2 regions of the Pseudoalteromonas sp. SG45-1 genome follow, and region 1 is predicted to be linked to the other one. Evidence: predicted binding sites of a transcription regulator. Region 1 holds the regulator's gene; the other holds the start of a gene.
The links. Region 1 encodes sigma-54, which starts transcription at its own class of promoters, with help from an activator protein. Its sites were predicted from a motif close to GTTGGCACGNNNNTNGNNT; they were not measured.
Positions count from the first base shown of each region.

Region 1 (4,528 bases):
CTTTTTTTGCTATTAAAAAGGACCGCAGCTTTGCTGCAGTCCTGGCATATAAGTGAACTTAATTTCATCATATTAGTGTCGAGCAAGCTTCTCTTTGTGTTTGATTACTTGGCGATCGAGCTTGTCGATCAACGAGTCAATAGCGGCATACATATCTTGATGTTCTGTAGAGGCAAATAGCTCAGCACCGCTTACGTGTATTGTGGCTTCTGCTTTTTGATTTAATTTTTCTACATCGAGAATGACATGAACATTATTAATATGATCAGAGTGTCTTTCAAGCTTCGCAAATTTAGTATTAATATAGTCTCTTAGTGAATCGGTTAATTCTACGTGACGACCAGTTAAGTTTAGTTGCATAAGCATTACCCTCTTAGTTTAGCGTCTTAAATCAGACTTTTACGCTGATTTGACGGTGGAATAGCAAGAGATTCGCGGTATTTTGCGATTGTACGTCTCGCTACTTTAATTCCTTGCTCAGCCAATATATCCGCTATTTTGCTATCACTCAATGGTTTTGCTGAGTTTTCTGCTGCGATTAATTTTCGGATAAGCGCACGTATTGCTGTAGATGAACATTCACCACCGTTTTCAGTACTTACATGGCTTGAGAAAAAATATTTAAGCTCAAATATACCACGGGGTGTATGCATGTACTTTTGAGTAGTTACGCGAGAAATTGTCGATTCGTGCATTTCTACCATTTCAGCAACATCATTTAAAACCATTGGTTTCATGGCTTCAGGGCCATGTTCAAAAAAGCCTTGTTGTTGCTTAACAATACAATTAGTAACTTTTAATAGCGTGTCGTTTCTACTTTCTAAGCTTTTAATAAACCATTTAGCTTCTTGTAAATGTGAGCGAATAAACTGGCTGTCGCCACTTGATTTTACAGTGCGAGACATTGCTGCGTATTGGCTATTAACACGAATTTTAGGCATGCTATCTGGGTTTAATTCGACAACCCAGCGGCCTTTAATTTTTTTAACTGACACATCAGGAATAACATACTCAGATTCTTCCCTTACAATAGTATCTGCAGGTTTTGGGTTGAGAGTATGTATTAGTGTCATTACTTCTTTAAGCTCTTCTTCTTTGAGCTTAGTTTTTTTCATTAATGTACGATAGTCGCGAGCTGCTAATAGATCAATATGCTCGGTTAAAATCATTTTCGTTTCATTAATATAAGGTGTTTCTTTATCAAATTGATTAAGCTGAATACACAAACACTCTTGTAAACTACGTGCAGCAATACCAACAGGATCAAACAGTTGGATGCGTTTTAATACCGCTTCAATTTCATCAAGTTCGACTTCGTTATCATCTTCGTTTTCTTGATTAAAGCTTTCTAAAATCTCTTCGCAGCTTAGTGTTAAAATACCTGAATCATCGACAGCTTCTACAATAGCAATAGCAATAGCTTCGTCTGTAGGGCTAAATGGCGTTAGTTGTAATTGCCACATTAAATACTCATGGAGCGTTTCAGTAGAGGCGCCTTGGTATATTGATTCGTCTTCAGGCATTGGACCTGATGAGGCTGCAGGAGCGGCACTCATGTACTCATCCCAACTGACATCCATAGCCATGTCGTCACTTAGCGTGTCTTTTGCAAGTGCTTCACCAGTATCTTGTTCGTATTCGCTCGGAGCATCATCAGCAGATGCGCTAACAGTTATGTCATCGGTATCAGCTTTTTGCTCGTTTTTACCAGCAGCGTCTTCGGAATAGTCTGCCTCTTCAACCTCTAATAGTGGATTACTGTCGAGAGCTTCTTGTATTTCTTGCTGGAGATCCAATGTACTGAGTTGCAACAAACGAATAGCTTGTTGCAACTGTGGAGTCATTGTAAGTTGCTGGCCCATGCGCAGCTGTAGTGATTGCCTCATGTATCTCTAACAATCCTTTTATGTTGTTATAATTAATACTAGCAGATGCTTAAAGACATGGCGTAAATGTTACAGCCTAAATTGCTCGCCTAAGTAAACATCGCGTACTGTTTTATCATTTAATACGTGTTCTGGAGTACCTGATGCAATCAGCTCCCCATGAGAAACAATGTAGGCTTTTTCACAAACATCAAGGGTCTCTCTTACGTTATGGTCGGTAATTAATACACCAATCCCACGATTTTTAAGATGTTCTATTATTTTCTTTATATCTAATACCGAAATAGGGTCAACACCGGCAAACGGTTCATCCAGTAATATAAATTTAGGATCTGCTGCCAGCGCTCGTGCTATTTCTACACGACGACGTTCTCCCCCCGATAATGCCATACCTTGGCTATCACGAATGTGTTGTATGCTAAATTCATCTAATAAGTTATTGAGCGTGTCTTCTCTGGCTTGTTTATTTAGTTCTTTGCGCGTTTCTAAAATGGCCATTAAGTTTTGATAAACAGTCAGCTTTCTAAAAATCGATGACTCTTGTGGTAAGTAGCCTATGCCTAATCTAGCACGACTATGCATAGGTAAAAGAGTAATATCGTTATCATCAATAGATATTTTACCTTTGTCGCTAGGAACAAGCCCTACAATCATATAAAAAGTCGTTGTTTTACCAGCACCGTTAGGGCCAAGTAAGCCAACTATACTGCCAGCTTGTACTTCAAGGCCGACGTTTTTTACAACTTCACGACCTTTATAGCTTTTTGCCAATAGTTCTGCTTTTAATGTGCTCATGGTTGACCTTTATCGCCTTTTTTACTTTTTTTAGTTTCGATCGGTACTAAAATTGTGTGAACGCGGTCAGTTGAGTTTTCATCTTTTTCGGCACTGATGAGCTGCTGCTCTATGTCGTAGGTAATGCTTTTAGCATTTATTTTTTGTCCGGCTTGCGATACTTGTGCATTACCAACAAGCGTTAAAAAACGCTTAGATACATCATAACGTACTTCGTCAGCACTGGCGCTCATAGTCGTGCCGTCTGGTTGCTTTTCTTCAAAGTGCGCAGGGCTACCTGTGGCAATTAATAATTGTTTATTATCACCAAGTTCATCACGTTTGTGTACTTCGAGGCGATCGGCTGTAATGCGGCGATTACCGTGAATAATCTCAACGTTTTTCTCAAAAATACCCACATTAGCTTTCAATTGACCTTCTTGCTTGTCGGCACTTATTGAAATTTGATTGGCAGCAGGTTGCGTGTTTTGCTCTGCAGCACTACTATTAAACGCTAGTATAAGTGTAGGAATTATAAGTGATTTTAATATTTTATTGGTCATAATATATGGTTCGCGTATGGTTAATTAGTTTTATCACTTCGGTTTTCAAGTCGGCTTCTAGGCCTTTACCGGTGATTTTTAAATTGGGTCCAGTGATAATGACGGGTTGCTCCGAACGCATTGTTAATAACTTTATATCAACCTGAATATTATCAGCATTGATTTTGTCTATCATGGCGTTATCGGTTAAATTTTTGGCAACCACATTACCTTCTAAAATTAATTGTTTATCTTCATATAATGTTGCTTCGTCTGCATTTATTTGCCACGTTTGTTGCTCGTTATATAAAGTAAAAATGGGTTTTTCAAAAAACGTGAAACCTAATTGCTGGTATAGCTCCATTTTAGCCGCAGTGACTTTGTGGCTAATTTTACCTTGCTCATCATAGGCTGTTTGTTTGAGCTCAATAGCTATGTAATCAGGCTTAGCAACAACTTCAGGCTCAGCCTGAGGCACAATATTTGTTTGTGTAAAATAAGGGTACCAAAGCCAAACCATACAGCTAATGAATAAAACGCTTAATATTATGCGCGCTGCATTCATGAACTAGTGCCTTGTGTAGTCAATGCTTTACCATTTTCAAGCATGAGCAAATCGGTGAGTTCTCTCACAGCGCCAAAACCACCAGGCATTTGCGTTACATAATGTGACAAACGCTTAATAAGAGGGTGGGCATCATTTACTGCAACGGCAAAGCCTACTAACTCCATAACAGGCATGTCAGGACCGTCATCACCAATATAAGCAATTTGTTCATCGCTAAGGTTGAGTTTATCTTTTAATTCTTGATAGGCAATGAGCTTATTTTCTTGGCCTTGATAAATATGCTGTACGGTTAAGCTGCTCATACGTTGTTGTACTATCTGTGAATGACGACCAGTAATAACAGCTACTTCAAAGCCACTGTTTATAAGTGCTTTAATGCCAAAACCATCTTTTGTATTAAATGCTTTTAGCTCTTCACCTTGATTGCCAAGGTAAATACGGCCATCAGAAAATACACCATCAATATCGCATATAAGTAGTTTTACTTTTTTAGCGCGTGCTTTTGCATCATCGCTCAGCGGTTGATAGAGTTCTTCAAATTGCATTTATAACACTCCTGCTTTTAATAGGTCTTGCATATTTAATGCGCCAATAGGTTGGTTTTTCTCATTGACGACGATTAGGCCATTTATACGTTTACGTTCCATAATATTGAGCGCTTCAGCGGCTAAAATATCTTGCGTAGCTGTAGTGCATGACTTAGTCATAACAACATCTATTTGTGTTGTATGAATATCAATTCTTTGTTCTAAAATGCG
Region 1 covers NZ_JACJEP010000003.1:87,901-92,428, reverse strand. Annotated here, with positions in the region: gene ptsN (PTS IIA-like nitrogen regulatory protein PtsN) at 1-68, opposite strand, end outside; gene hpf (ribosome hibernation promoting factor) at 73-360, opposite strand; gene H5117_RS04150 (RNA polymerase factor sigma-54) at 387-1,886, opposite strand; gene lptB (LPS export ABC transporter ATP-binding protein) at 1,956-2,681, opposite strand; gene lptA (lipopolysaccharide transport periplasmic protein LptA) at 2,678-3,223, opposite strand; gene lptC (LPS export ABC transporter periplasmic protein LptC) at 3,213-3,767, opposite strand; gene kdsC (3-deoxy-manno-octulosonate-8-phosphatase KdsC) at 3,764-4,315, opposite strand; gene H5117_RS04125 (KpsF/GutQ family sugar-phosphate isomerase) at 4,316-4,528, opposite strand, start outside.

Region 2 (4,528 bases), on a different contig from region 1:
GTTTGTTATACATAATCACACGACAGATTCTATCTGCTTTTTCTTCAATCTTTACAGTGTGCCCGTCAACACGAATCAAATCGGTTTCTTCAACACGGTCTCCTAACTTTGCCACTTTACCGTTTACACTAACGCGGTTTGCATCAATGTATTTTTCCATTTCACGGCGTGAGCCTACGCCTGCACGGGCTAAGACTTTTTGTAACTTTTCACCTTGTATAATACTCATTCGGATGGTTCTCTCACAGAAGGATCGCTCAATAACTGGTTAATTTTACTTTGCTGCTCTGTTGGCAGCGCAGGTAAGTTTTCAAGTCCAGTTAACGAAAAATAATCTAAAAATTGTTTAGTAGTTGCATATAAAGCCGGCTTACCCGGAACCTCTTTATGCCCTACCACTTTAACCCAATCTCTTTCGAGTAGGGTTTTAATAATATTCGAACCCGTAGTAACACCCCTTACTTGCTCAATTTCACCGCGCGTAATGGGCTGCCTATATGCAATAAGTGATAATGTTTCCAGTAAAGCACGTGAGTATTTTGGTGCGCGTTCTTGCCACAAGTTATTTAACCAAGGGCTTAAACTACTACATGCCTGAAAACGATACCCACTACCAACTTCAACTAAGCGAATACCACGAGTTTGAAAATGTTCTTGTATTGTATCTATTGCGTCGTTTATTCGCGCCATAGAAATAGCTAAATCTATTAATACAGTATCTTTAAGGTGGCGTTTACTCACAGGCTTATCTGCAACAAAAATAGCTGCTTCAATGATCTCAACTAGTTGTTCATCACTAATTCGCCGACCCGCCATACACACTCTTAACAAATAAAAATACACAGCCATCTATTATGACAGAACAACGCCAAACTAGGAAAATATATCTACTAAATAACTAGATTTTAAATACAAAAAAGCCAGTGATTATCACTGGCTTCTAATTTACTCTTTAAAACAACAAATATTAGCTGTGTTTAATGGCTTCTAATGCATCATCTTCAGCTACTGCGTTACCGTATTTTTTAATGTAACCCATAAACTCACTTTTACTGATGCGCTTATCTTGGTTTTTATCCATGTAACCAAAGTGATTTGAAATATCATCATCGTTACCTTCAACTACCGAAATATAGCCATTACTGTCGTTGTCTAAGCTTGAAAAGCTGCTTTCAATTTTATCGAATTTAGCGATTTCAGCTTTAAATGCCGACTCACTTACTTCAGAATCAGTGGCTACTTTACCATTGTTTAACTTCATGTAAGTGTTGAATTCTTTGCGGCTAATTTCGTTATCCATATTGGTATCAATATTTGAAAAATGGCCCCAAATGCTATCGTCATCAGCTTCAACTTTTGAGATGTAGCCATCGCTGTCATTATCTAAACTTGCAAAGTCACTGTCTATTCTTTCAAGACCCTGATTAGATGAACAAGCCGCTAGGCTTAATGATGCTAAAATAGTGGCTGCTAATGTTAACTTTTTCATAAGACGTATCCTTCGTAATTAATTAAATGTCACTTTAACTAATACAAATCCAATGCCAATAATAGTTAACTTATAAGAATCAACAACTTAATCTTGGCTGGTGCATTTATTGAACAGTTTCAACAAGTTAGGCTTGCAAGCTTTGCAAACAACCTTGTAATTTTTGCAAAAAAATACCCGGTAAAAAACCAGGTACCTCAATTTTAGTTATATAGTTCAGCTAATAATTAGATTGCTGCGTTTTGGTAGCGTTTAACAAACTCAGTAACGTTTTGACCATTACATTTTAATGAGTTTAAGTTACCAATTTTTTGGCGAACAGGTGCTAAACCTTGTTTTAAAGCCGTCATACATAATTGAGTTTCTTGTTGAGCATCTTTTGCAAATACTTCTACTTTCTCAACTGATGCGTTGCTTAATGCCGTTTTTTTAGCAATATCGCGAATATCTTCACCATTACATAAAATGCTTTTAGAAAAACGAGATAAGTAAACACCGTGCTGAGCAGCTTCTTTACGAGCAACACTAAAGCCTTCGTTTGCGCTTAGTACACATAACTTAGACTCAATTTTATTATCTTGACTGAAGTAAGTATTGCTTTGTGCTGAAGCAGTTGCAGATGCTAATAAAGCAGTAGCTAAAAGTAGTTGTGTTTTCATGAGAGATCCTATTTGAACGAGCTAAACAAGTGAATTTCGCGCATTATATATTCAATAAAGTTAAGTTCAATTGAATTTTTTATTTATTTAAAATAATTAATACTGCATTTACAATGTTTAAACTTTACTCACCAATTGATCAACATTTGTGCAGCTATTTTCTCATTTCAGTCATGTTATGTACGCGTATTTACTGATACAATTTAATTCATTAAATAGATCCAATTTTAAGGTAAATTTTATGAAAGTGATTTCTTTCAATATCAATGGTCTGCGTGCTCGTCTCCACCAATTACAAGCAATTATCGACAAACATCAACCAGACGTTATTGGCTTGCAAGAGATTAAAGTTCATGACGAAGCATTCCCACTAGAAGATGTACAAAAAATGGGATATCACGTCTACTTTCATGGCCAAAAAGCCCATTATGGCGTAGCTATGTTATGCAAAAAAGAGCCTAAATCGGTCTTAAAAGGCTTCGCTACCGATACAGAGGAATCGCAAAAACGCATGATAAGCGTCACTGTTGAACAAGATAACGGTCGCGACCTTACAGTCATGAATGGCTATTTCCCACAAGGTGATAATATTAATCACGAAACTAAATTTCCTTATAAACGACAATTTTATAAAGATTTAATGACACACCTTGAAACCAACCACACCCCTGATCAAGACGTCATTGTTATGGGCGATATCAACATATCACCCACCGATTTAGATATTGGTATTGGCGAAGTTAATGCAAAGCGTTGGTTAAAAACGGGTAAATGTTCTTTCCAACCGGTAGAGCGTGAATGGCTTGCAACATTACTTAATTGGGGCTTTAAAGACACCTTTAGAGAACAAAACCCAGAAACAGACGATCAATATTCGTGGTTTGACTATCGCTCTAAAGGGTTTGTAGATAACCGAGGGCTTCGAATAGATGTAGTACTTGCGACTGATGAGCTTGCAGCACGCTGTATAGATACTGGTATTGACTACGAACTGCGCGGTATTGAAAAACCCTCAGATCATGCCCCTATATGGTCAACATTTAAGTAATTACTATGCTCAGCATAACAATACAAGGGCTACTTTGGGCCCTTGTAATTATTATTGCCCTACTAAGCTTTGATAAAAAAACATATAAAACATTGCTTAATACGCCAGCCCGTCAAACTGGAGTTCTTGCATGTGCGTTAGTGTTTGCAGTGCTTTGGCGAATAAAGGCTGGCATTTTAACTGGCCTTGATTTACACATCCTAGGTGTTACGGCTGCTACATTAATTTTAGGCTGGCGATTGACGATTTTAAGTAGCCTGCTTGCCACAGCGCTACTCGCTGCCTTTGGTCAAATTGAACTTGAACTGTTACCAGTACAACTGCTTATTGGTGCGTTTATTCCTATTTTACTAAGCTACCTTGGCTTTATAATTAGTTACCAGTATTTACCTCGTCATTTTTTTGTTTATATATTTGTTTGTGCGTTTATAACTGCAGGGTTTATAGCCTGTATAAAGATAAGCCTAGGTGCTCTATTTTACTTAGCTATAGGGCAATACAATTGGCAAGAACTTGCAGATAACTACGTTTATTTAAGTGCCATAATTTGGTTTCCTGAAGCAATGCTCAACGGCATGGCTATAACAATTATGATCACCTATCGCCCGCATTGGGTAAAAACTTTTTACGATAAGGACTACCTAGACTCATGAGTCTACAATATCAATGCCCGCTATGTAACCTCGCACTTTTGAAAGCTGATTCAACACTTCGTTGTGCTAACAACCACAGCTTTGATTTTGCCAAAGAAGGCTATGTTAATTTACTGCCAGTACAACAAAAAAATTCAAAACAACCGGGCGACTCCCTTGAAATGGTGCAAGCTAGACGCGCATTTTTAGAGCGTGGGTACTACCGCTTTTTACAACAAAATCTTAGCGAGTTAGTCGGTCGAATAAGCGCGAATACGGTTATTGATTTAGGATGCGGTGAAGGTTTTTATACCCAGGCAATAGCAAGTAAAACAGACTCTATAGTGTACGGTGTCGATATTTCAAAATCTGCCGTTAAATATGCAGCAAAGCGCTACCCTAAGTGCCATTTTAGTGTTGCATCAATTAGCCAAGTGCCTTTTGAAAGCCAATTTGCTGATGTACTTATTAGTGTATTTGCGCCTTTGTTTGAGGAAGAACTTGAACGTCTAGCTAATAAAAACGCAACATTAGTGGTAGCAAGCCCAGGCCCTTATCATTTAAAAGAGCTAAAATCGTATATATATTCAGAAGTAAACGAACATACTGAAATAGCCACGCCAAAAGGGTTTCAAAAAGCAGAACAGACTCTTTTAACAGAGCATGTAGCGCTTAGCTTTACTGATATTAAAAATTTAAT
Region 2 covers NZ_JACJEP010000002.1:23,720-28,247, reverse strand. Annotated here, with positions in the region: gene rluB (23S rRNA pseudouridine(2605) synthase RluB) at 1-229, opposite strand, end outside; gene scpB (SMC-Scp complex subunit ScpB) at 226-816, opposite strand; gene H5117_RS02510 (EF-hand domain-containing protein) at 968-1,489, opposite strand; gene H5117_RS02505 (exonuclease III) at 1,717-2,148, opposite strand; gene xthA (exodeoxyribonuclease III) at 2,390-3,196, shown strand; gene H5117_RS02495 (energy-coupling factor ABC transporter permease) at 3,202-3,849, shown strand; gene H5117_RS02490 (putative RNA methyltransferase) at 3,846-4,528, shown strand, end outside.
Region 2: the regulator sigma-54 is predicted to act here: its motif matches at 1,531-1,549, upstream of H5117_RS02510 (EF-hand domain-containing protein).